One region of the Paenibacillus motobuensis genome, then DNA from elsewhere that is predicted to be linked to it. Evidence: riboswitches for the same ligand, from Rfam matches in the RefSeq annotation. Region 1 holds a riboswitch; the other holds the start of a gene.

Evidence for each region. A riboswitch is a leader RNA that binds a small molecule or an ion and turns the genes downstream of it on or off. The one in region 1 is predicted to bind cyclic di-AMP.
Region 2: it holds a riboswitch for cyclic di-AMP, as region 1 does, so the genes downstream of both, ABD014_RS06730 (KamA family radical SAM protein) here and ABD014_RS22390 (resuscitation-promoting factor) in region 1, are expected to answer to the same signal.

What each region holds. Positions count from the first base shown of each region.
Region 1 covers NZ_BAAACX010000025.1:44,798-56,936, forward strand. Annotated here, with positions in the region: gene ABD014_RS22340 (ribose-phosphate diphosphokinase) at 1-438, opposite strand, end outside; gene glmU (bifunctional UDP-N-acetylglucosamine diphosphorylase/glucosamine-1-phosphate N-acetyltransferase GlmU) at 577-1,986, opposite strand; gene spoVG (septation regulator SpoVG) at 2,111-2,395, opposite strand; gene purR (pur operon repressor) at 2,581-3,408, opposite strand; gene ispE (4-(cytidine 5'-diphospho)-2-C-methyl-D-erythritol kinase) at 3,481-4,338, opposite strand; gene ABD014_RS22365 (small, acid-soluble spore protein, alpha/beta type) at 4,562-4,744, opposite strand; gene veg (biofilm formation stimulator Veg) at 4,943-5,218, opposite strand; gene yabG (sporulation peptidase YabG) at 5,353-6,249, opposite strand; gene rsmA (16S rRNA (adenine(1518)-N(6)/adenine(1519)-N(6))-dimethyltransferase RsmA) at 6,301-7,191, opposite strand; gene rnmV (ribonuclease M5) at 7,191-7,742, opposite strand; gene ABD014_RS22390 (resuscitation-promoting factor) at 7,959-9,095, opposite strand; cyclic di-AMP (ydaO/yuaA leader) riboswitch at 9,355-9,568, opposite strand; gene ABD014_RS22395 (TatD family hydrolase) at 9,785-10,552, opposite strand; gene ABD014_RS22400 (HD domain-containing protein) at 10,627-11,916, opposite strand.
Region 2 covers NZ_BAAACX010000007.1:339,123-351,261, forward strand. Annotated here, with positions in the region: gene cobT (nicotinate-nucleotide--dimethylbenzimidazole phosphoribosyltransferase) at 1-367, shown strand, start outside; gene cobU (bifunctional adenosylcobinamide kinase/adenosylcobinamide-phosphate guanylyltransferase) at 364-957, shown strand; gene cobS (adenosylcobinamide-GDP ribazoletransferase) at 954-1,760, shown strand; gene ABD014_RS06725 (cobyric acid synthase) at 1,877-3,496, shown strand; cyclic di-AMP (ydaO/yuaA leader) riboswitch at 3,519-3,662, shown strand; gene ABD014_RS06730 (KamA family radical SAM protein) at 4,024-5,163, shown strand; gene ABD014_RS06735 (methyl-accepting chemotaxis protein) at 5,242-6,930, opposite strand; gene ABD014_RS06740 (queuosine precursor transporter) at 7,273-7,974, shown strand; gene ABD014_RS06745 (M24 family metallopeptidase) at 8,054-9,142, opposite strand; gene ABD014_RS06750 (MDR family MFS transporter) at 9,398-10,924, shown strand; gene ABD014_RS06755 (2-hydroxyacid dehydrogenase) at 11,037-12,020, opposite strand; gene queF (preQ(1) synthase) at 12,051-12,139, opposite strand, start outside.

The DNA of each region.
Region 1 (12,139 bases):
CACTGGTATATCGAAGAAGCCCTGAATCTGCATGGCATGCAGGTCCATCGTAATGACGCGGTGGGCACCTGCTTTCTCAATCAGATTAGCTACCAGCTTGGCCGTAATTGGATCGCGCGAACGCGCCTTGCGGTCCTGGCGCGCATATCCGTAATACGGAATAACTACATTAATGCTCTTAGCTGAAGCACGTTTCAAAGCATCCACCATAACGAGCAGCTCCATCAGATTGTCATTAACAGGAGCGCAAGTAGACTGCACAATATATACATGGCAGCCGCGTACGCTTTCCGACAATTTGACTTGAATTTCACCGTCACTGAAGCTAGTCGTCTCCGAGTCCCCCATCGGGATTCCAATATAATCGGCGATTTGATGCGCTAATTTCGGATTGGAGTTACAAGTGAATATCTTCAGTTTAGAATCACAATAAGTCATAAAATTTAATACCCTCCGTGCTGTGTAGATAGATTAGAGATGTCTCAAACTATCCCCGTCATTAATATGATCACTGCATCCTGAAAAACCTGAACCTTCGATTCATACTACTTCTTCCATTGCCTAGGCATCTTGCTGCTATTCTCTTGATTCTTCTTGTTCTCTTTGCTTCTTCGCTTTGGCTCGGGCGCGAATCTTCTCCGCATAACCCGGCTTATTCTCCTGACGATTCCGCGCTATAGCCAGATCATTATCCGGTACAGTATTCGTGATCGTTGAGCCAGCTACAACATATGCACCCTTGCCGATTTTCACCGGCGCTATCAGATTGACATTGCTACCGATAAAGGCATCGTCTTCGATCTCAGTAATAGACTTATTATATCCATCATAGTTGACAGTAATCGCGCCACAGCCAAAGTTGACGTTCTTGCCTACCTTGGCATCGCCGATATAGCTAAGATGAGAGACTTTCGAGCCGTCATCCATAGAGGCATTCTTAATCTCTACAAAATCGCCAACCTTCACATGATTACCTAACTTAGTTCCTGGACGCAAATAAGCAAACGGTCCTACGGTCGTATCCTTGCCAACTTCTGCCTGGCTCAGCACCGAATGTTTGACCTTTGCACCGTCAAGAATGTGACAGTCCTCGATATCAGAAGAAGGACCGATCACACAATCCTCTCCGATAACCGTCTGTCCATATATAGAACATCCCGGCAAAATAACGGTATCCGCTCCGATCGTAACATCGGCCCCAATATACGTAGAGCCCGGATCTATAATCGTAACACCGTTCAACATATGCTTACGGGCAATGCGAGCTCGCATAAGCGTCTCCGCTTCAGAGAGAGCGATACGATCATTAACACCGATAGATTCGGTATAATCGTCCGTTCTGTAACCTTCAACAACATCGCCTTCTTGAACCAGAATTCCTATGACATCCGTTAAATAATACTCCTGTTGAGCATTGTTATTTGTCACTTTCTCCAGAGCGGAAAATAACTTCGCATTATCAAAACAATAAGTGCCGGTATTGATTTCCTTTACCGCATTTTCTTCAGGAGAACAATCCTTCTGCTCGACAATACGCTTCACGGAGCCATTCTCGCCCCGGATAACCCGTCCATAACCTTGCGGACGATCCACCTCGGCAGTAAGAATTGTAGCCGCCGCTCCATTCTTCTCATGAAGCTGGAGCATCGCTTCAAGCGATTCCTCGGTAACTAACGGAGTGTCTCCACAGATAACGATCGTCGTTCCATTCTCTTGGCCAAGTAGCTGTTTGACTTGCTTGACGGCGTGACCGGTCCCTAGTTGCTTCTCTTGCAGTACATATTCCGCTGAGGTGCCAAGATAAGACTTTACAGCCTCCGCACCATGGCCAACAACGACAATACTGCGTTCACATTGGACCTTCTTCACCGTATCCAAGACATGTCCGACCATCGGCTTACCGCAAACGGGGTGGAGCACTTTATAGAGCTTCGACTTCATGCGTTTCCCCTGTCCTGCAGCAAGAATAATCGCAAATCTTTTCAAGGCCCCGGCCTCCTTCAATTGAACTCATTACTGACTATATCTCATTTAAGGCAAAAAGAAAAGAGAGCCATGGGCATGGCTCTCTTTTCCTCGAACCCCAATTAGTTACGATAATACAAAAAACTTAAGCCCCTTCTTCAATAACTTCCTCTTGGTCAGCTGCGCGCTCGTATTCTGCGAGAACTGCGCTCTGAATCTTCTCGCGAGTACCCGAAGAGATCGGATGCGCGATGTCCCGGAATTCCCCGTCCGGTGTGCGCTTGCTAGGCATAGCTACGAACATCCCGTTGTTACCGTCAATTACACGAATGTCATGAACAACAAATTCGTTATCGATGGTAATGGATGCAATCGCCTTCATTCTGCCCTCAGAGCTGACTCGGCGGAGTCTTACATCCGTAATTTGCATATGTGTTCACCACCTTTTTCCATCAGAGACTTGGTGTAATATTCCACATAGCGAACGGAAATCCTTTTTTTTTCGTGAATAAAATAGGCTAAATTCAAGAATTTTTTTGGAATAATGTGCTATTCGACACAATTCGCCATAATTCCGGTAGTTTTTACGGGAAATCGACTAATTTTTGGTTTAAATCATTTATTAAAATAATTACCAGGGGTAACTGATATTTCCTTTTCCTTCGCGTCTACAGCACGTAGTGTAGCCAAGGACACATAATCCTGAAGAAGACGTTGTTCCGATTCAACCTCCCCAGATTCTACCAGGACCCCAACTCCTGCGACAGTCGCATCAAACTCGGCAAGCAAATCGACCATCCCTTGAATCGTGCCGCCAGCCTTCATGAAGTCATCGACGATCAACACTCTGGATTTCTCCTTGAGCGCACGACGGGACAACGTCATCGTATGCAGGCTTTTATGTGAACCCGATACATAGTTAATACTTACCGCCGACCCTTCCGTCACCTGATGATCCCTACGCACGAGCACAACAGGCAGGTTCAATTCGGCACCGGTAGCATAAGCCAACGGAATCCCCTTCGTCTCAACGGTCATAATGCAATCAATGTCTACATGGGCAAAAGCGGTCGCGAACAGCTTCCCGGCCTCGTTCATCAATGCCGGCTGTCCCAGCAAGTCCGACATATACAGATAGCCCCCAGGTAGAATGCGGTCAGGCTGAGACAATTTCTCGCAAAGCTCATTGATAAATACAAGAGCCTGCTCTTTGCCTACCTTGGGAATATACTTGACCCCGCCGGCAGCGCCTGCCAGCGTCTGCAGTTCACCGATTCCCTCATCCTCGAACACCTCTTTGATAATTGCCAAATCTTCACTAATTGAAGACTTAGCCGCGCCATACCGCTGCGCAAACGTTGTCAGAGGTATCAGATGATGCGGACGGGATAACAGATATTGGGTCATTTCAACTAATCGAGCGCTTCTTTTCAATTTTTTCACGAAGACCCCTCGCTAAATCCGAATATTTTAATGAAAATATAACATTTTCGTACGGTTTTGTACAATCTTTACTTATTTAGTCAATAGACGGACGGCATACACCTCTTTGCAGAAGCCCCTCAGTCCGTTGTAAATCCGCGGTACCTTCGACTCCTTGGACACAAGTCCGAAGACCGTCGGGCCGCTTCCCGACATCAACACGCCATCCGCTCCAAGACGCAGCATCGTCTCCTTGAGATGAGCCACCTCTGGATGCATTTGCAGCGTCACTTCCTCAAGCACATTGCCAAGCTCTTGACACATTCCGTGAAAAGACCCGCTATCAAGCGCCTGCATCATTCGGCTGGCCGAAGGATGCTTCGTAATCCGATCGCTGCGGAATCGGCCATAGACTTCCTCAGTCGATACATTGATCGGCAGCTTGGCTAGAATGACCCAGCATTGCGGCGGATGAGCCACTGGGATTAGCTTCTCCCCCCGGCCTGTAGCCAGTGCTGTCCCTCCTGTAACACAGAACGGGACATCCGAGCCGAGCTCTGCACCAAGCTCCATTAGCTCTGCATCCGAAATGCCGAGCTTCCAGAGGCGGTTCAAGCCGCGCAGTGTTGCCGCCGCATCGCTGCTGCCACCAGCTAATCCCGCTGCTACAGGAATATTCTTGTCCAAATGGATGTAGACACCGCTTGGAACCTTGTAACGCTCCTTAATCAGCTTAGCCGCCTTAAAGGCCAGATTCTTCTCATCCAACGGAATATAACCCGCTTGACTCGATATAATAATCGTGTCGCGGGGAAGCTCGCTCATTTCCAGACGATCCGCCAAATCGACCATCGTCATGATCATTTCAACCTCATGGTACCCATCAGGCCGTTTATATAGCACATCAAGCATTAAATTTATTTTTGCCGGTGCTTTCTCATAAATTTTCAAGGCGTTCACCTGTCCTCAAATATCCATTCACTAAGATTTCCATAATGCTGTTATTCTGAATTCGTATTAATCCACAATGTAATGAGCTCACTATACCTATTTTATAAAAAATCCGTGCATTCCGTCTATGTAATGAAAAGACAAACCTGCCTTCTCTATATTACTTTATCCTGATACAAAAACAAGGCTTCCCCCTCGGGAGAAGCCTAATTATGTGCAATCATTATTGTGAATTCTTTGCGGCGGCCTGTTCTGCCATTTCTATCGCTCTTTTGACCATATTTCCCGCATCCTTGGCCCTAATGCCTCCCCAGCCTTGCTGCTGTACCGTATTGTAGAATCCAAGCTCCTTGGCAAGCTCTACCTTAAGCTCCTCCGACATCACACTGCGCCGTCTGCGTGCCATAGCCACTTCCCCCTTTAATCCTAAGATAAAGTGCGAGTTCAATAAGGAACATCCGTAGTATGCTACATTCGGCAACACTTCATACGATCATTAGATCCAACTAACGTCTAGGATATATGTACATTTTGGTCATAAAGTTGTCATGAAAAAAGCGACCTTCGCAAAATGCAAAGATCGCCTACTGACATATCATGATGTTCACGGTTTAATATACGAAAGCCCCATTCCGTTGTCATCGTTATACACCATAACTTCAACGGATTCGGTCAGTATATCGGCATAACTATAGGACACACGTTTGAAGCTTTGTTGATCTTGATCCAGCTTAACGATAAAGACTGAAGGATAAGTCTCCTCTAACACTCCAGTACGTTCGACAGTCTTTCGGCGACCACCGTTTGCCCGCAGCATGATTTTCTGACCAACGTGAGCTTCCAGACTATTTTTAATTTCTGATAGTGCATTTTTAGCCATGGCCTGTGACCACCTTCCTTCTTTGTCCATTATACATGAAGGGGGTCACAATTGTCAAATTAAATAAATAATTATATCAGCATGAAAAAAAACTTGTCAACGATTTTTTTTCGACACTTTCTGAAAAGCTCGAATTACATCGTCGGAACAATGTTCAATTTCGATAAATCCTTAAGTGTAGGCAGTCCGATCCGGTAGCTGCCCCGCGTCTCGATTCCCCCAACTCCCTGTGTGCCGCTGATCGTCTGATTGAGCACATCGGTAATATGAATCGTATCCCGAATCGATGTCAATGACGCCTTAGCCGCAATATAGACCGGGTCCAGAGCATGAATCAACACGCGGGCAGGGGAACTGGCAAAATTGGCTCCTGCCTGCAGCAAGGCCTCAAAATGCGACTGACAAGCTCCCGCCACGATCGTCAGTGTATCGAAGTTACGCTCATATTCGCGCGCTATACGCACAGCCTCTACAAAATGCTTGGAATTTTTGTAACTGGTCAAGTTGTACAGGTCTCTTGATGGAGGGTTTTTCAGTACCCCATCATGTCCTGTCAGCACGACAATGTCCGGGTTCACGGTTGGCAGCAGTCGGTACAGCACGTTAGGCATAGCAGACTCATTTACATAATAGCCGTTCACAGGCACTCTAAGCTTCTCGTAGAGATCAAGACTCTTCTGTAAGTATCTCTCATCCCCATCCAAATGCAGCACCTTTCCAGGCACCTCAAAATAAGCCTGCTCCTGAGCCGCAGGTGACCACTGCTGGACCGCAACCTGATTGCGCTCCGCCAGCTGCTGGCGGTCCTGACGCAGCCGCTGCAGCGATTCGGTCGCCTTGATCCGCGCACGTTCTGTCTTCTCTCCAGGTGAACCTGGGTCCACCTCTAACAAATCCGTCAGTGGCGCATCGGCCAGAAGACGAAATTCTGTTCCCTTTATGATGGCCACGCTCCGCTCAATTCTCTCCACTCGGAAGGTAACATCCCCTCCATAGGATTTGCGGACGACCAAGTCTCCCAATTTCGTCACAATCCATCACCTCTACCCCATCGTATGGGCGGATAAAGGGATTGGTTACAGCTAAGCTTCGTTCAATCCGAATTGCGCTAGCACATTGCTCAGCTTGGCAAATTCAAGAAGATCCAGCGTCTCCGCCCGTCTTGACGGGGCGATGCTGGCCTCTTCCAGCAGAGCCTCCAGACGCTCCCTGCCCTCCTTCGGGAAGAAACGGCTCTTTAGATTGTTCGAGATCGTCTTGCGTCTCTGTGCAAAAGAAGCTTGTACCACCTCAAAGAAGAACGCTTCGTCCTCAACTTGAACCGGAGGCTGCTTGCGCACCTTAAGACGGATCACTGCGGACTCTACATTCGGCTGTGGGATAAACACGCTGTGAGGCACTGTACAGACCAGCTCAGGCTCGCTGTAATATTGCACTGCAATACTCAAGCTGCCGTATTCCTTCCCTCCTGGAGAAGCGGCCATTCGCTCAGCCACCTCCTTCTGAATCATGACTACGATGTTCTCCAAAGGCAGCTTCTCTTCCAGCAACTTCATCAGGATAGGTGTGGTAACATAGTAAGGCAGATTGGCCACTACGCTGACGCCACTCACATCGCTGAATTGCTGAGCGAACAACTCCTTCAGATCTAGCTTCAACACGTCGCCATGGACCACCTGCACATGAGGGAACGGCTCCAGCACCTCTCCAAGGATCGGCAACAGCCGTTGGTCGATCTCAACTGCGGTCACTTTGCTGGCTTCCTCAGCGAGCTTCTCAGTAAGCGCCCCGATACCAGGGCCGACCTCTAGCGCTCCCTTCGTCTTGTCCAGTCCAGCCGCTGCTACAATTTTGTTAAGAATATTTTGGTCAATCAGAAAGTTCTGACCCAGGCTCTTTTTAAACGAGAAGCCATGACGTTGGATAATCTCCTTCGTTCGGCGTGGAGTTGCTATATCTTCTCTTATCGTCATTAATGAATTACCCCTTCATCCTCCAATTGTGCCAGTGCAGCCGCGAACTCCTCCCGGCTGATCTTAAAGACCACTAGCCGCTTATACAGCTGTTTGCCATTGCAATAACCGATCCCGAGCAACTCGCCAAGCTTACGTCTTCTTGCAGCCGCCTGTGGGTGAATAATGAGCCCTGCATCGATTAAGTCTTCCCAATCGATTAGAGGGTCCATTCCCTCGGTCTCGCTGCGTACTCGGCTCAGAGCCTCTCGGATCGCCTCTGGCGACGCATTCTCGACACCGATATCTCCCCGCTTGGTCGCATCGGCCTCCCGCAGGAAGGCGTGCTTGCAGCCTGGCACACGCTGAGCAACGATCTTGCGAATCCTCTCTCCGGCATGATCCGGATCTGTAAATATAATAACCCCGCGTCGCTCTTGGGCAAGCGCTATTTTGCGCAGTGTTCTCTCATTGATGGCTGAACCGCCCGTCTCAATCGTATCGGCCTCTACGGCACGCTTAATCGCCACAGTATCGTCCCGGCCTTCCACCACAATGATCTCTTTGATCATATACGGTCTTCCCTTCCATATAGCGGTTGTTCCTCTTATAAACATATCCCTGAAAATTATACGCTTTAATAAGCAAAACAAAAAGAAGAGGATATACTCCTCTTCTTATCCACTGTCTTATTCATCATCCTAATAGAGGTTGCTCAAAAAGTCCACTTTTTGAACCCCCACTAGTAATTATCCTATTTCGGTATATCCATTCAACTCTGCAGCGAACTAGTTGAGCTCCGGCTTGGTCGGGCCGATGACATAAACTGTCCGTCCCTTCTTGCGGCCGAATTGATTTGCTGTTTTGAGCGAATCGAAATATACGTCCATTTTGTTGCCTTTAATAGCGCCGCCGGTATCTTCCGCTTTGCGGAATCCGAGGCCCTCAATGTACACCCACCAGCCTAACGGAACGACATTCTTATCGACAGCGATCGTTCTTCCCTCTTTAACCCGGGTTCCTGTAGCTGTCTTCGTGCCAATTCCATCCTCTTCTGCAGAGTAGGCAGTCAAGGTTACGTTCTTGAGTACTTTTTTATATTTGAACGAGACTCCGCCCTTCTTAGTCAATCCGCTGATGCTCACCTGATCCGAGGAGCGGGAAATGCTAGCGGACATCACAGCAGTCTTCGGCTTCGTGCCTACGGCAATGACCTTAGGAGTGGCCTTCTTAACGACCTCTTTGCCAAGCCAACGCTTCGACACGAATTTGCCATCCTCATACACCTTCTCAACATTGTGCACGACTAGGCCCTGGCTGCCTTCCTGTACGACCTTGGTTTCACCCTTCAGCAGTTGATCATCACTTGTCTTGACGACATTGAATGGTACGGTCTCTTGTTGTTGAATATTATGTTTCTTAACACGAACGATATTAATAACCATGTTCGCTGAAATGGTCTGATTCAAGTCTGGAGAAACTTTGTCCTCCTGATTCACATCTACGCCTAGTTCCTGAATAGCATCCTCTACTTTGGACTTCGTGGTGAAGGTCAGCTTATGAGTGCCATCCACGCTGATGCTGACGGGAACGGCCCGAACAATCTCAATCCGGTCCCCATCTTCTATTGCGCTCGACAACGATTTGGAAACTTCATCGCCCGGCTGCAATATGATGGATTGTTCATCGAGCACTTTGTTGACCAAGGAATGTCTGGTTGTGATTGACTCTGTCTTTCCATCGACAACTAAATATATTTTTTTACTGTTCTGTGTGTAGAACCAAATCAGGATGATGGTGATTACTGCAATGGCCAGAACTCCAACAAGCAAAACCTGACGCAGATGTTCTTGCTTCCATCGCATTGCGTAAGACATGCTGGATGAGCGTGATTCATGGGTATCCTGGTTACGGAAAAATCCCATATCTTCCGTCCTCCTTACATAGTCCCGCCGTCTAGATCGACATATCATGCAATTGACGTGACTACAGATCGATTTTACGAAATGCCATAAAGCGCACTTCGCATTCCTGTCCCAGTCCTCTCGGCATTAGCCACCCCCTGTAAACAACAGTATGATGACCCTACTAAGTTTATTCAAAACAAAAGAAGCCTAAAGAAAGAGTTAGAGGAACTCTGTTCGTGGCTTCCTGAATAATCAATGATGTGTAGATGCACGAGTTGTTGCCTCTCTGGATACGCCTACGAGGTTAGCTGTCGGGTTAGGACGTAGAGAGTCGCCCTTTCTCAGTTCATTCGCTCATGGCGCAATGACCTCGAATTCACCCCATAGACCCTTACAAAGAAATCCTTCACGACATGATCATTCATAATCTCATGAATTGCCGTGATCGGTTCCCCCGTTCTCCATACTCGGAGATTCAGCGAGACTGGTTATGGAACTTCGGTAATCTTTGGCAAAATAAAGTTTGTGAGAATCGCCAAATCGATTACTGAAGAAATTCTATCTTGTTTCGATACATGTTGTAAAGGACGAATCAACAACGTTTATTTTAATAATTGGTTAAAAAAATGTAATAAACAGAGTTTTAATTGTTAAAATGCATTAATCTTTCTCGTTTACTCATTTTTTCATCACTTTTTCTCAATAATTCAGCGAATACCAAATCGTTCCATTGCATTCTTGGTCGTTAGGCTGGATAATTCTTCCAAAGAAATCCCTTTTAATTCCGCTGCCGCCTCGGCGACTAGACGAACGTAACCCGACTCATTTCTCTTCCCACGATATGGGTGTGGAGTTAAATATGGGGAGTCCGTCTCGATCAATAATCGGTCCATTGGAACCTTCGCGATGACCTCCTTCGGCTGCTTGGCATTTTTGAACGTAATCGGCCCGCCAAATGACAAATGAAATCCCATATTTAGACACATTTTGGCAATTTCCCAGCTACCTGAGAAGGAATGCATAACACCGCCAACTTCATTTGCCTTCTCTTCCTGCAAAATTCGCACAATATCCTCATGTGCATCGCGATTATGAATCGAAATCGGCATCCCTAGACTCCTAGCAAGTCCGATCTGATCGCGCAGAACCTTATGCTGCACATCTTTGGGTGACGTATCCCAATAATAATCCAGCCCGATCTCACCAATCGCAACGACCTTCTCATGCTTGCACAATTCGGCAATCCAATCGAGGTCCCCATCCTGCATCGTAATCGCATCTTGTGGATGCCAGCCTACGGCCGCATAGATAAAGTCATATTGCTCCGCCAATTTCATCGTCGTCGGAATCGTCTCCCGATTAAAGCCAATGTTGATCATCCGCGTAACTCCCTGTTCCAGAGCCCGCTGAATGACCTCCTCACGATCCTCGTCGAACTGCGGAGCATCCAAATGGGTATGTGTATCAATAAGCATCAATGTAAATTGCGCCTCCCAGTTAGTAAATTTGTTAGTTATTGTTGACTCCATTCTGGCATAATTCGAGAATTTTAATGCTGGTCTACGAATATCTCAGCAATCTCATGCGGCAATTCGTCAATAATTGTACGAACTTTATCATCTGGAAAATACAAATGGAATTTCCCGCGTTGCAGACCACTGATCGATCTGACAATATCTGATACTTCAGAAATTTCACGCAAGCGTTCTTGACGGTCCAGAAGCAAGATCTGCTTCTCTCGCCCCTCCCCATCCGGACGAAACACATCATACGGCAGATCCGTTGGAAAATCAATTTCCAAATCGTATTCCGGATTAAGCCCTGCCTTATCAAAAGCAGCTCTAATCTCTTCAATCGTCTCCATATCCAAAGAGTCCATCTCTACATATTTATACAGCTTACGATCGATGAACCGGGAGCATAGTTCTCCAAGCAGCTCATCTGTCTCCTTCCTCCACTGCATGAAGGCCGTCTGAATCAACGCTTCATCTAATTGAAGATAGTCCTGTACCGTCATGGTGCGATTAAATAATGAAGGCAATGGTTCCGGCAGGAACTTGAAGCGATGGCCTTGCTCATATAGCTCCTTCGCTCTTTTGAAAATCTGCCTTAAAATGATCTCTGAGCTCCGTGTAACCGGATGGAAATAAATCTGCCAGTACATCTGATACCTGGACATTAAATAATCTTCCACCGCATGCATACCCGAATCCTTGACGACAATTCTTCCTTTATAGGGTCTAAGCATCCGTAGAATCCGGTCCATATCTATCGTTCCATAATTAACGCCGGTAAAATAAGCATCTCGCAGCAAATAGTCCATACGATCGGCATCCAGTGGGCTGGAGACAAGATTAACAACTATAGGTTGTTCATAATCCTTGCGGATCACCGCCGCTACTTTATCAGGGAAATCATCCCCCATCCGGCGCAGCACCGATCTGACCTCTGTATCACCGAGCAGAATACGGCATGTCCAATCCTCATGATGCATCTGGAAGGCCTGCTCTACAGAATGAGAGAATGGACCATGGCCCAAATCATGCAATAATGCAGCACATAAAGCTACCATTCCCTCTTCCCGAGGCCAGTCCGCATAATTGGCACGCTCAAATTGAGAAATAATTCGCCGGGTAATTTCATAGACTCCTAAAGAATGGGAGAATCGACTGTGCTCAGCACCATGGAATGTTAAATAAGAAGTTCCAAGCTGACGGATCCGGCGCAAACGCTGAAATTCCGAAGTATTAATGAGCGACCAAATAATTTCATCCTGCACATGAACATAATTGTGAACTGGATCCTTGAACACTTTCTCTTCCCGAAGCTGACGATACATGTAAATCCCTCCTTAACCGTAATTTGAAAAAAAACTTTGTAAGGCGATTTGACGAAAGTTTAGCTAATGTCGACAGGTTTTGTCGAATTTTGTCTAAAGTTGTTGAATATACACTTTCCAAATTGTCGAATCATAGAATAACCTGTTTTAAGCGGAAAAGCGCCTATCTAACAGTAATTTAAGGATGAATTATGCTTTTTCAACCAAAAAAATAGAAATAAAA
Region 2 (12,139 bases), on a different contig from region 1:
GGTCGGCGGACTAGAAATCGCCGGCTTGACTGGGGTGATTCTGGCTGCTGCTGCTCACCATTGTCCGGTCGTCATTGACGGATTTATCTCTAGTGCAGCAGCATTAATCGCGAAGCGCCTTGCACCAGAAACTGCGCATTATATGATCGCCTCGCATGCCTCGCATGAACAGGGGCATGAGCAGTTGCTCGGTGAGCTAGGGCTTGCCCCGATGCTGCATCTGGACATGCGACTGGGCGAAGGCACTGGCGGTGTACTGGCGCTGCATCTGATCGATGCGATTTGCCGCGTAATGTCGGAAATGGCGACCTTTGAGAGTGCCGGAGTCTCTACAGGAGAAGCGGATGAGTCGGAGACATCTGTATGATCATTACGGTGACTGGCGGGGCGCGGAGCGGTAAGAGCTCTTTTGCCGAGAAATGGTGCATGAAGCATGCGGAGCGAGGAATTTATATCGCTACGGCACAAGCATTCGACGATGAGATGCGTCAGCGGATCAGGCTGCACCAGAGTGTCCGAGTGGACAGCGGCTTCCCTTGGGAGACGAAGGAAGAGCCGCTGCGGCTTGCCGCGCTGTTAAGCGAGTTGGCTCAGTCGAACAATCGTATATCTTCCTCTATCGAGGAGCCTGTGGCAGACGAACCTGTTGTACTGGTGGATTGTCTCACATTATGGCTCTCTAATATATTGCTGGCGTCCGGCGAGGGGCCGGAGGCGGAGCAGCAGGTATTGGACGAGATCGAGCGATTAGCTGCTGTCGTCTCGGCCTATTCCGGTAATTTGGTACTGGTAACGAATGAGGTCGGGGATGGCATCGTGCCTGAATACCGTCTAGGGCGAGTCTATCGGGATTTATCTGGAATCATGAATCGCAAAATGGCTGAGATTTCGCAGCAAGTATTTCTCGTTACTGTAGGAATTCCAATTGAACTTAAGAGCAGGGAGTATCGATTATGAGACAAAAAGGACGGCCAATTTTGGCCGCTTTTCAATTTCTATCGCGTTTTCCGGTGCGGGCCGAGCTTGATTTTACGCCGGAGTTGCTGAAGAGGAGCGCCAAATATTATCCGCTCGTCGGGGCGGCGATTGGCATTGTTATATGGATCATCGGCGTGGTGGCTAGCCTGGCGCTGCCTGTGCTGCCAGTCTCGGTCATTCTACTGATCGCTTGGGTCTGGCTGACTGGAGGATTGCATCTGGATGGCTGGATGGACTCCGCGGATGCGTTCCTAAGCTACCGTCCTCGTGAGAAAATGCTGGAGATTATGAAGGACAGCCGAGTTGGAGCAATGGGTGTGTTAGCCTGTGTGCTGCTGCTGCTCTTCAAAATGTCGATGCTCGCTACACTCCTAAGCCGCGGATTGTATGTATCTGGGGCGGCAATGATGACGGCTCCAGTGTGGAGCCGCTGGTTCATGTCGCTGGCTATGCGCCATTGGCCGACCGCGCGCGGCGGGGAAGGCCTGGCCGGACGATTCCGGGGACAGAGCGGCAAGGATACACTGCTTGCGACTTTATTGGCCCTTGTCCTATCGGCTGGACTGCTTCTGCTTGCTGCTGTGCTGCAGTGGGGAGATATGAATATGATCATCCCCATGGTCTATTATGTTCTCGCCCCTTTGCTCGCTTGGGGCGTCGGTTCCTGGATGGCCAGCCGAATGAGTGCAAGACTGGGTGGCTTGACGGGGGATACTTATGGTGCGATCAATGAAGGGCTGGAAGCGGTACTGCTACTGCTCGCCTGCTTGCTTTTTCAATGAGTGAAGTGGAGGTTTGATCGATGAGGCAAGAGGATTTATTAAGAGAGCAAGTTGATATAACGGAAAAAGATGCAAAGAGGAATTGTGTAGACTCCAGCAATCGAGGCGCTGTGCTGATGCTGCAGGGTACGGCTTCTGATGTCGGCAAGAGTGTCATCGTGACTGCCTTATGCCGAATTTTCGTTCAAGACGGAATCAGGACGGCTCCCTATAAATCACAGAATATGGCGCTAAATTCTTATGTCACCGCCGATGGCCGGGAGATTGGGCGAGCCCAGGGAGTGCAGGCTGAAGCCTGTGGAATCGAGGCGACGACGGATATGAATCCCGTCCTGATTAAGCCGACAGGAGATATGCACTCGCAGATCGTCGTTCACGGCAAGCCTTACCAGCATCTGAGCGCGATGAAATATCGTGAGGAGTTCCTGCCTGTGGCCCAGCCGATCGTGATGGAGGCTCTGAACCGATTGAGGGATGAATATGATCTCGTTGTGTTAGAAGGTGCGGGAAGTCCGGCGGAGATCAATTTGAAGCAGCGCGATATCGTCAATATGAATCTGGCTGGGTGGGCGGAAGCTCCGGTCATTTTGGTGGGCGATATCGATCGCGGCGGGGTATTTGCATTTCTGGTCGGGACGCTCGAATTGCTGGAGCCCGAGGAGAGAGCCCGGGTGAAGGGCTTCATTATCAATAAATTCAGAGGCGATCTGGAACTGCTTCGTCCAGGGCTGGATTGGCTAGAACAGCGGACAGGCATTCCCGTGCTTGGTGTGCTGCCCTTTCTGCCGGATCTGGAGATCGAGGCCGAGGATTCAGTCATTCTCGACTCATACGCCTCGATGCCTAAGCAGGGCCGCGATATCGATATTGTCGTTATTCGTTATCCGCGTATTTCCAATTTCACGGACTTCGATATGCTGGCTGCAGAGCCGGACGTGTCTGTGCGCTATGTCCAGCGAGCAGCGGAGCTAGGAGAGCCGGATGTAATCATCCTTCCAGGCTCCAAGGATACGATTAGCGACTTGGCATTTCTGCGAGAACAGGGGCTGGACGGGGCGATTGAGCAGTATATGGAGAGCAGCACTCATTCGCAACTGGTCGGTATTTGTGGCGGATATCAGATGCTTGGCGATGTACTCCTTGATCCAGAAGCAGTTGAATCCGGCAAAGTGAAGCAATCCCGTGGACTTGGCTGGCTGCCGCTGACGACGACGTTTCTTCCTGGCAAAAAGACAATCCGCACCGCAGGACATGTTCTACCTGATGCCCCGCTTAGCCTTTATACGATGGAGCCTGTTATCCCCGTTGGTGGCTACGAAATTCACTCCGGGGAGACGGTGTACTCAAGCCAAGTTGGTTTTGGGCTAGTTACTTATGGCTCATACGTTGTTGCACATACAAATGATGCGGCAAGTACCACTTCTCGGGGGAAAGATGTAGCACCCTTATTCCTAGTTCAAAGCGTTGATGAAGAGGAACGGATGGAGGGAGTCTGTCGCATTGATGGGCGAGTGTTCGGCACGTATTTGCACGGTCTATTCAATAGTGATGGTTATCGCCGGGCTTGGTTGGATGGAATTAGGCAAGCCAAGGGGCTGGAGCCCCTGGCTGCGACATTCTCCGCCGCCGCAAGGCGAGAGATTGCATTTGACCGACTTGCCGATCATGTAAGAGGGCATCTGGATATGGATCAAATATATGAGATTGCAGGCCTTCCAAAGAATCCTCAGTTTTGACACACGCTTACATTTGTAATACGATAAATATACGCTTAATTTTCGAATGGTAAAGTCGAAAAGCGGGGGAACCATTTTTTGGGGCGAATCGTTGTGTATAGTACACGTAGGGAACCATCTTTCCCGAGTCCGTCAGCTAACCTCGTCAGCAGTGGATGGGTCATCATTTATACTGCTTTGCAATGACCCTGCTACGGGTCTTTTTGTGTTAATATATGTGTTCAAAAAGGTCGGTTTTCAGCACCGAGAAGGTTGGATGAAGCTAGGGTCTGAGGAGCGAAGCGTACGTAGTAGGTACGTGAGCACCGGAAGACCCGGGTGAATTCAAGATTCGATGCCGAGTTACTCCGTGATTCACTTCGTGATCAAAAGTGGACTTTTTGAACTACCTCTATATGGATCTTTTTATATGGATATGACCCGTTATTACTCGGCATGTGATGCCTTGCGCTGCACTGTCATCTTTGGTTTCCAGGCTTCTTCTTTACGAATCGGCGATGTTGTAGAGATAAAGGAGGAGATGGTGTATGGCAAGCCCGAAGTACATTACAAATATCGATAAGGTGACGCAGTTGTCTCAAATCGAACGGGATCAACTTCGTCCGATTACTGACAAATTCGTGTTCCGGGTGAATGATTATTATTTGAATCTGATTGACTGGGACGATCCAAATGACCCCATTCGTAAGCTTGTTATTCCGAATACCGGGGAACTGCGCGAATATGGGCGTTGGGATGCTTCTGACGAGGATACGAATTATGTCGTTCCTGGCTGTCAGCATAAGTACCGGACAACGGCGCTTCTGATCGTCTCTGAGGTATGCGGTGCTTATTGCCGCTACTGCTTCCGCAAGCGGTTGTTCCGCAATGATGTGAAGGAAGCGATGGCCGATGTAACACCGGGGATTGAATACATCTCCAGGCATCCTGAGATCAACAATGTGTTATTGACGGGCGGGGACAGTCTGATTCTCGCGACTTCCAAGCTGCGTAATATCCTCGAACAGCTGCGGGCGATCGAACATGTGAAGATCATCCGACTTGGCTCGAAAATCCCTGTCTTCAATCCGATGAGGATCTATGAGGATCCTGATCTATTGCAATTGATCTCTGAATTTTCCTCAGCGGATAAGCGCATTTATGTGATGGCGCATATTAATCATCCGCGGGAGATTACGGCGGAAGCGCGCAAATGCTTCGAGGCGCTACATAAGGCTGGAGCCATCGTCGTGAATCAGACGCCGATCCTGAAGGGGATCAATGATGATGAGAAGGTGCTTGGGGAACTGCTCGACAAATTGTCCTGGGCAGGTGTAACGCCTTATTATTTCTTCATCAACCGTCCGGTTGCCGGAAATTCCGATTTTGTTATTCCGCTGCGGCGGGCATATGAACTGGTGGAAGGGGCTAAGGCCCGTACTTCCGGCTTAGGCAAGCGCGTTCGCTTATCGATGAGCCATACATCCGGTAAAATCGAAATATTGGCGATCGAGAACGGAATGGCGTATTTGAAGTATCATCAGTCCCGTGATGATGAGTATGGGAAGTTCATGATGCTTGAATGTCCAGAGGATGCAGCCTGGTTTGATGATCTTCCCGGCAATGAGTCGTATTGGAAGAAGCCTGAGAAGAAATTGGCCGAGGCCGTCTCGGTGAATGAACTGTAAGAAGATTATAGATCTTTTAACGCCAATGAACCGCCGGAATCCTATTTCCGGCGGTTCTTCTTGTATGATCTGTCCCTCTTAAACTTTGAATTTATTTATAGCCTCTCTCAAGGAAAGAGCATGCTGATGGAGCTGTTCAATAGCTCCGACATGGTTCTTCATTTCTTCGATTTGCCGGCTGGTGTTATTGGAGATTTCTTCGATACTGAGAAGAGATTTTCCGGTAATATTGGCCGATTCCTCAACAGAGGCAGTTACTTCTTCTGTGCTGGCCGAGATTTCCTCGGTTGCCGCCGAGACAGATTGAACACTTGAGTTAATCTCCGAGATCAGCTCGGTCAAATGGCTGAACGCCAGCTCTGCCTGATTCACTTGCTCCGTACCGGAACTAATCTCATTAGTAGCACGCTGCATCGTCTGCATCGAGCTTACAGTCTCTTCCTGGATGCTTAATAAGTATTCGCTGATCTTCGTTGTGGCATCCTTCGTCTGTTCAGCAAGCAGGCGAATTTCTTCGGCGACGACGGAGAAGCCTTTGCCATGCTCTCCAGCCCGTGCTGCTTCAATCGCCGCATTCAGAGCCAAGATATGAACCTGTTTCGTAATACTTGAGATCAGGTCTACGACTTGAATGATGGATGAAGCACGTTCGTTCAAGGTTGAAATATGTGTGAGCAATGATGCTGCGGCCTGCTCGACAAGGCGCATCTGCCCAGTCGCCGACTTGGCCAGCTCATTCCCGTTGTCAGCCTCATTTGAAGCTTGACCAATGCGCTCTGTTACTTCAGCGGAGGAACCGGCGATATGCTGGATCCCTAGCGAAATCTCTTCCATTGCACGGGCATTCTCTGCGGCCGCCCCGGCGATTACGGTGCTGCCTTTTTCAATTTCCTGCATCGAGTTGCCGGAATGCTCAATCAACTGCTGGAAGGTGTTCACAGACTGATAGATCTGATCGGAGCCTTGGATAACGCCATGGGAGCTATTTTGAACCTTGGTGATCATTTCTTTTAGCTCCGTAATCATCGTTTGGAAGCTGGCAGAGAGCTCAGCGATCTCATCACGTCCCGTAATGGTAATCTGTTGAGTTAAATCTCCCTGTGCCATTTGCGTAGTTACGGCGGCCAATCTCTTAATCGGTTTGATGATGCGTCTGCTGTTCGCATAAGCCGCGATCAGAGCCAGAACGATAACAATGGCAGCGATTACGATTCCGGTCCACAGAATTTGATCTTCCTTCTGTTTGATGAAGTTCGCATCCATACCTACAGCTAGAACAGCTGTGCTTCCAGACAGGCGGATATATGCAGTTTTGTGCACGCCATATTGATCACTGTACAGGTCGCTAACGCTCAGTTTGCCAGGATCTTTCACCTTCATCGCTTCCTGGATATCAAGCTCGTCCCCAACCTTCATGATCGAATCTTTATTAATTCCAATCACGATGGCCTTATCTTCTTTGACATCGAGAATATAGGCGGTATGCAGATGGAATTCCTCAACCTTTTTGCTGAGATAGGACTCTACGGCAAAGCGTGAATTTTCGCTTCCTTTAATAAGCTGGAGAGCCTGCGAATTATCAAGTCCTTTGTAAATATCCCTGGAGCTTGTATGCAGAACCTCATCGAATTGAGGAAGTACATTCTCGTCAATAATGCTCATGGCGATAAAGTAGAAAGTTGTACTGAATAAAATGGATGACAGGATTGTGATGACCGCAAATGTCAGCATAAATTTGCGACCAATGGAATGTTTGAATTTTCGCATTATATCCCCCTGAGTTTCTATTAATCTAGTTCTTTATTCCTGTTTATGTAGTTCAATTGGAAAAAAAGACATATAAAAGTATTGTAAGACAAAATGAAACGTTTAAACAATGATATTATTCATTTTTTCAATGATAGCGATTTCATTGTTTCGAGAAAGTGAATTTTGACCATTTCCTGAATCAATTTTATTTGATTAAAAACGAACTTTCTGCACAACCTCTATAATGGAAGAAATAATAGGGTGGCAACTTGCGAAAAGCTATGTTATCGTAGAAAATGCTGATTGAAAATCAGCCGCGGTTCGTAACCATCCCGCGTAACCAAAACTAGGAGGCATGTTATGTTTAACTTTTTCTGGGGCCTTATATATATGCTCGTAAATTTAACCTTCTTCTTGATCTGTTATCGCTGGTTCGGAAAGAAGGGGTTATATGCCTGGATCGGGGTTGCCACGGTCATCGCCAATATTCAAGTCGTTAAGACAATTGATATGTTCGGAATTGTAATGACGCTTGGCAATACGATGTATGTAAGCCTATATTTGACGAGTGATTTACTGAATGAGAAGTATGGGCGTCAAGAGGCGAAGAAGGCGGTATGGTTCGGGTTCTTCACGCTGATAATGACGACGATTCTTATGCAGATGGTTCTTGTGTTCCAGCCGCAGCCAGGTGATCTGGCGCAAGATTCGCTTAAGACGATCTTCGGGTTAATGCCAAGATTGGCGCTGGGTAGTTTGACAGCTTATTTCATCAGTCAGTTTCTCGATGTCCGCCTGTATTCTTGGATTCGCCGTTTCTATCCTTTGCGCAATCAACTCTGGATCCGGAACAACGGAAGCACGATGATCAGTTCCTTTGTCGATACGCTGATCTTCTGTTCGATTGCCTTCATTGGTAAATACAGCTTCGACGTATGGCTCGAAATCCTGTTCACTACTTATATAATAAAATTTGCGCTGACTGCGGTGGGTACGCCATTTCTGTACATCGCGCGTAACTTCCATCCAGACGGTGAACCGGAACTCGATCAAGTCAAATAAAATCACAAAACCTCCAGGGCCGCATTCGCGTGTCTTGGAGGTTTTGTTGTTGCTAAAGCACAGCCCTTGCTTTTGTAGATTAGTCGATAAAAGTGAGCTGCTTCGGAAATTGAGTCAGCACATCAACGCCGGATTCGGTAACAAGCACATCGTCTTCAATCCGGACGCCGGCGATACCGGGAACATAGATACCAGGCTCGACGGTAAAGACGTTGCCAGCTGAGAGCGTGAGCTCATTCAATCCATGTACGGATGGGAATTCATGAACATCGATGCCGAGCCCATGACCAAGGCGATGCAGGAAATACTCCCCGTAACCAGCCTCGGTAATCAAATCTCGGGCAGCTTTATCGATCGAAGCGAAAGTAACGCCAGGGCGAATCTGGGCAATCGCCGCTTCATTAGCGGCAAGTACAGTATTGTAGATTCGGGTCTGTTCTTCCGTGATATTTCCATAGGCGAAGGTACGAGTAATGTCCGAAGCGTAACCGTCTGCGTAGACCCCGATATCGAACATGACTAGATCGCCACGGTGCAGCTGTCTTTTGCCTGGTACTCCGTGTGGAAGTGCGGCATTCTCACCGAATAATACCATCGAGTCGAAGGAAGGACCGTCTGCTCCAAGCTTGCGAATCTGGTATTCAACCTCAGCTACCAATTCATTCTCGGACACTCCTTCCTTCACTTGCTTGAGAGCCTCCTGCAATACTTGCTCGATCAGGGAAATGGCGTGGCGCAGCTTGCCGACTTCCTCCGGAGACTTATGCATCCGCAGCTCCCGAAGCCAAGGACCTACATCGAAGCTTGCTGAGAAGGAGAGGGCTTCTTGCAACGCTTCATAGCGCGCCATGGACAGGTTTTCTTTCTCGAGGCCCATTGTACTGATCTTACCTTGTACCTTTGCCGCTAATATTTGATAAGGATTATCGGTATCCTGATGCGTGATAATGTCGGTAATATCCGACGCCGTACGGGCGGCTTCTTCATCGAGGGCGGGAACGAGCAGGAAAGGCTCATGGCCAGTCTGCAACACGGCTCCCAGGAATCTCTCATGGGGATCGCTTAGAAAGCCCGTTAAGTAATATACATGTTTGGGATCCGTAATGAGCATAGTGTCGATACCGGATTGCTTCATATTTTGTTCAAGTCCAGACCATTTAGAATTCATGGTTGATTGATACTTCCTTTCTCAGATAACTATTCAATATTATTATAGGCTAATTGAGTCGTTCACGGTAGTTCGATGAATGGAGGGCTCTGGCAACAAAGGATGTGTGTGGGGAGAGTCCGATATAGTTCTAATGCATCATGATATTGGTCATAAGGATTGACAAAAAATGTTTGAGAGTTATTTACATTTGTTGCATTCCTACATACAATGAGATTGTTATTCAAATTTTAGTTATTGGGAGGATGCAAAGTGATCGCTGAGAGAAAGGACAAGACCAAGTTCATATTGTTCGGGTTGCTGCTCGGCATTCTAATGTCAGCCATGGACAATACGATCGTAACAACGGCGATGGGAACGATCGTCTCCGAGCTAGGCGGGATGGATCAGTTCGTATGGGTCACCTCCGCATATATGGTAGCAGTTATGGCAGGGACGCCGATCTTCGGCAAGCTGTCCGATATGTACGGACGGAAACGGTTTTTTATTTTTGGTATCGTGACGTTTATTCTCGGTTCAGTGCTATGCGGAATTGCAACGAGTATTGTTCAACTTAGTATTTTCCGGGCGATTCAAGGGATTGGCGGCGGTGCGCTGATGCCGATTGCTTTTACGATTATTTACGATATCTTTCCGATTGAGAAGCGTGGTAAAATGACGGGCCTAATGGGGGCTGTATTCGGTACTTCGAGTATATTCGGTCCGCTGCTCGGTGCGTTCATTACAGATCATCTTGGCTGGAACTGGGTTTTCTATATTAATGTACCTATCGGTATTGTCGCTCTTGGCTTGATTATCGCGTTCTATCATGAATCGCTGACGCATGAGAAACAACGGATTGACTGGGGCGGAGCGTTTACGCTGGTCGGCGCTGTCGTGTGCCTGATGTTTGCTCTTGAACTGGGCGGAGAGAAATATGCCTGGAATTCCGTTGTCATTATCAGCCTGTTTGTTGGATTCGCAGTATTGTTCGTTGCCTTCCTGCTAGTGGAGGTACGGGCTAAGGAGCCAGTCATTTCGTTCTCCATGTTCAAAATTCCATTGTATGCTACAAGCAGCTTGCTAGCGCTGTTCTATGGTAGTGTATTTATTATTGCAACGGTATATATTCCAATCTATGTGCAAGGGGTATACGGTGGAACGGCGACGAATTCAGGAATCATTCTGATGCCGATGATGCTGGGCTCTGTATTTGGCAGTATGATGGGCGGAATCTTAACCTCAAAAATGTCCTACCGCAGTGTAATGATGATCTCTGTGGTGTTCTTCTTAGGGGGGATATTTGCCCTGAGTACGCTAACTGGCGATTCATCCCGTACTCTGTTGACCTTGTACAGTATTTTGACCGGGTTCGGGGTAGGCTTCTCGTTCTCTGTACTTGGGATGGCTGCGGTACATCACTTTGATGCCCGCCAGCGCGGAGCAGCTACCTCAACGAACTCATTCCTGAGATCGCTTGGTATGACGCTCGGCATTACGATCTTCGGGATCGTTCAGCGTAATCTGCTGGCGAATAATATGGCCGAGGCATTTGCAGGAATGGGGCAATCCGGACAGAGCTTTGGAGATACGAGGGATATGTTAAGTCCTGAGAAGAGGGCATTGATTCCAGCACCGATTTTGGAGAAAATAACTGGAGCATTGTCTTCATCGATCGCCCATACCTTCCTGTGGGCCCTGATTCCTACTGCATTGTCCGTTGTTGTAGTCATTCTGATGCCGAAGGATCGGATTAAACCGAAAGCGGTGAAAGCTGCTGAAGTTACGGAACAGCATGTGTAAATAAAATGAAGAGAAGCCCGCCTGGCTGCTGCCCCTGACCGATGCTCTAGAAGCTGAATCGACAGGGGCGCAGAAGAGGCGGGCTTTATTTTACGAGGATCGTTAGAGACGTTTATGATTCGTATAGCTCCTGAAGCTCTTTAACTAAATGGGACGGCTTTCTGCCATAGAGGGCATCTACTAAATTCCGCGCTGCAAGCATCCCCATTTTAAGCCTGGTTTGCATGGTCGCTGAGCCGATATGCGGCAGGACCACAACATTGTCCATCGTTAGCAGCGGGTTATTCGGATCGACAGGCTCCTGCTCGAATACATCCAGACCAGCACCGAAGATCTGTTTCTGGCGAAGGGCATTGATCAAGGCGGCTTCATCCACTGTAGCTCCACGGGAAGCATTGATAAATACAGCAGAAGGCTTCATCATCGCGAATTCGCGTTCACCGATATAGTGTCTAGTCTCTGGAGTTAACGGCGTCATCAGTACGATAAAATCGGACTCGCGCAGTAGTTCTTCTTTGGAACGATAGGCTGCATCTAAGGCTTGTTCAACATCAGGCTTAGGATGACGGTTATGATATAGAATGTTCATGCCAAATCCCCATTTGCCCCGCTGGGCTACCGCTTGCCCGATATTACCCATGCCGATGATGCCTAATGTTTTGTGATGAACATCCACACCAAATATATTCTCATCGTCCTTGCTTGACCAGTGTCCGGCCCTAACATAGCGATCTAGTTCAGGGACACGGCGTGCTACAGACAGCATCAGGGAGAGGATTAAGTCAGCAACCGTATCATCAAGCACTTTCGGCGTGTTCGTTCCAAGGATCTTCCGTCCCCGCATCGCTTCCAGATCGAAATTATTATAGCCGACGCTAATATTACTGACTACTTTTAACTTTGGAGAGCGTTCTAGCAGTTCTTGATCGATCCGCGTTCCAGAGGTTAACAACCCTTCACAATCAGCCAGCTGCTCAAATAAGTATTCGCGTGGAATAGGTTCTAAGCGATCCCATTTTTTATAGCGGAAGTGTTCAGCAATATAATTTTCTACCTCGACGGGTATTTTTCTGGCGATATAGATTTGCGGTAACATAGATGTACCTCCTGAATCTGGGTTATTAATTTATCGGTTATCGACTTTCTCCGGATACATATCATGGTTCATCAGTCGGTGATCAGCCATCGCTTCATATTTCGTCCCTGGACGACCGT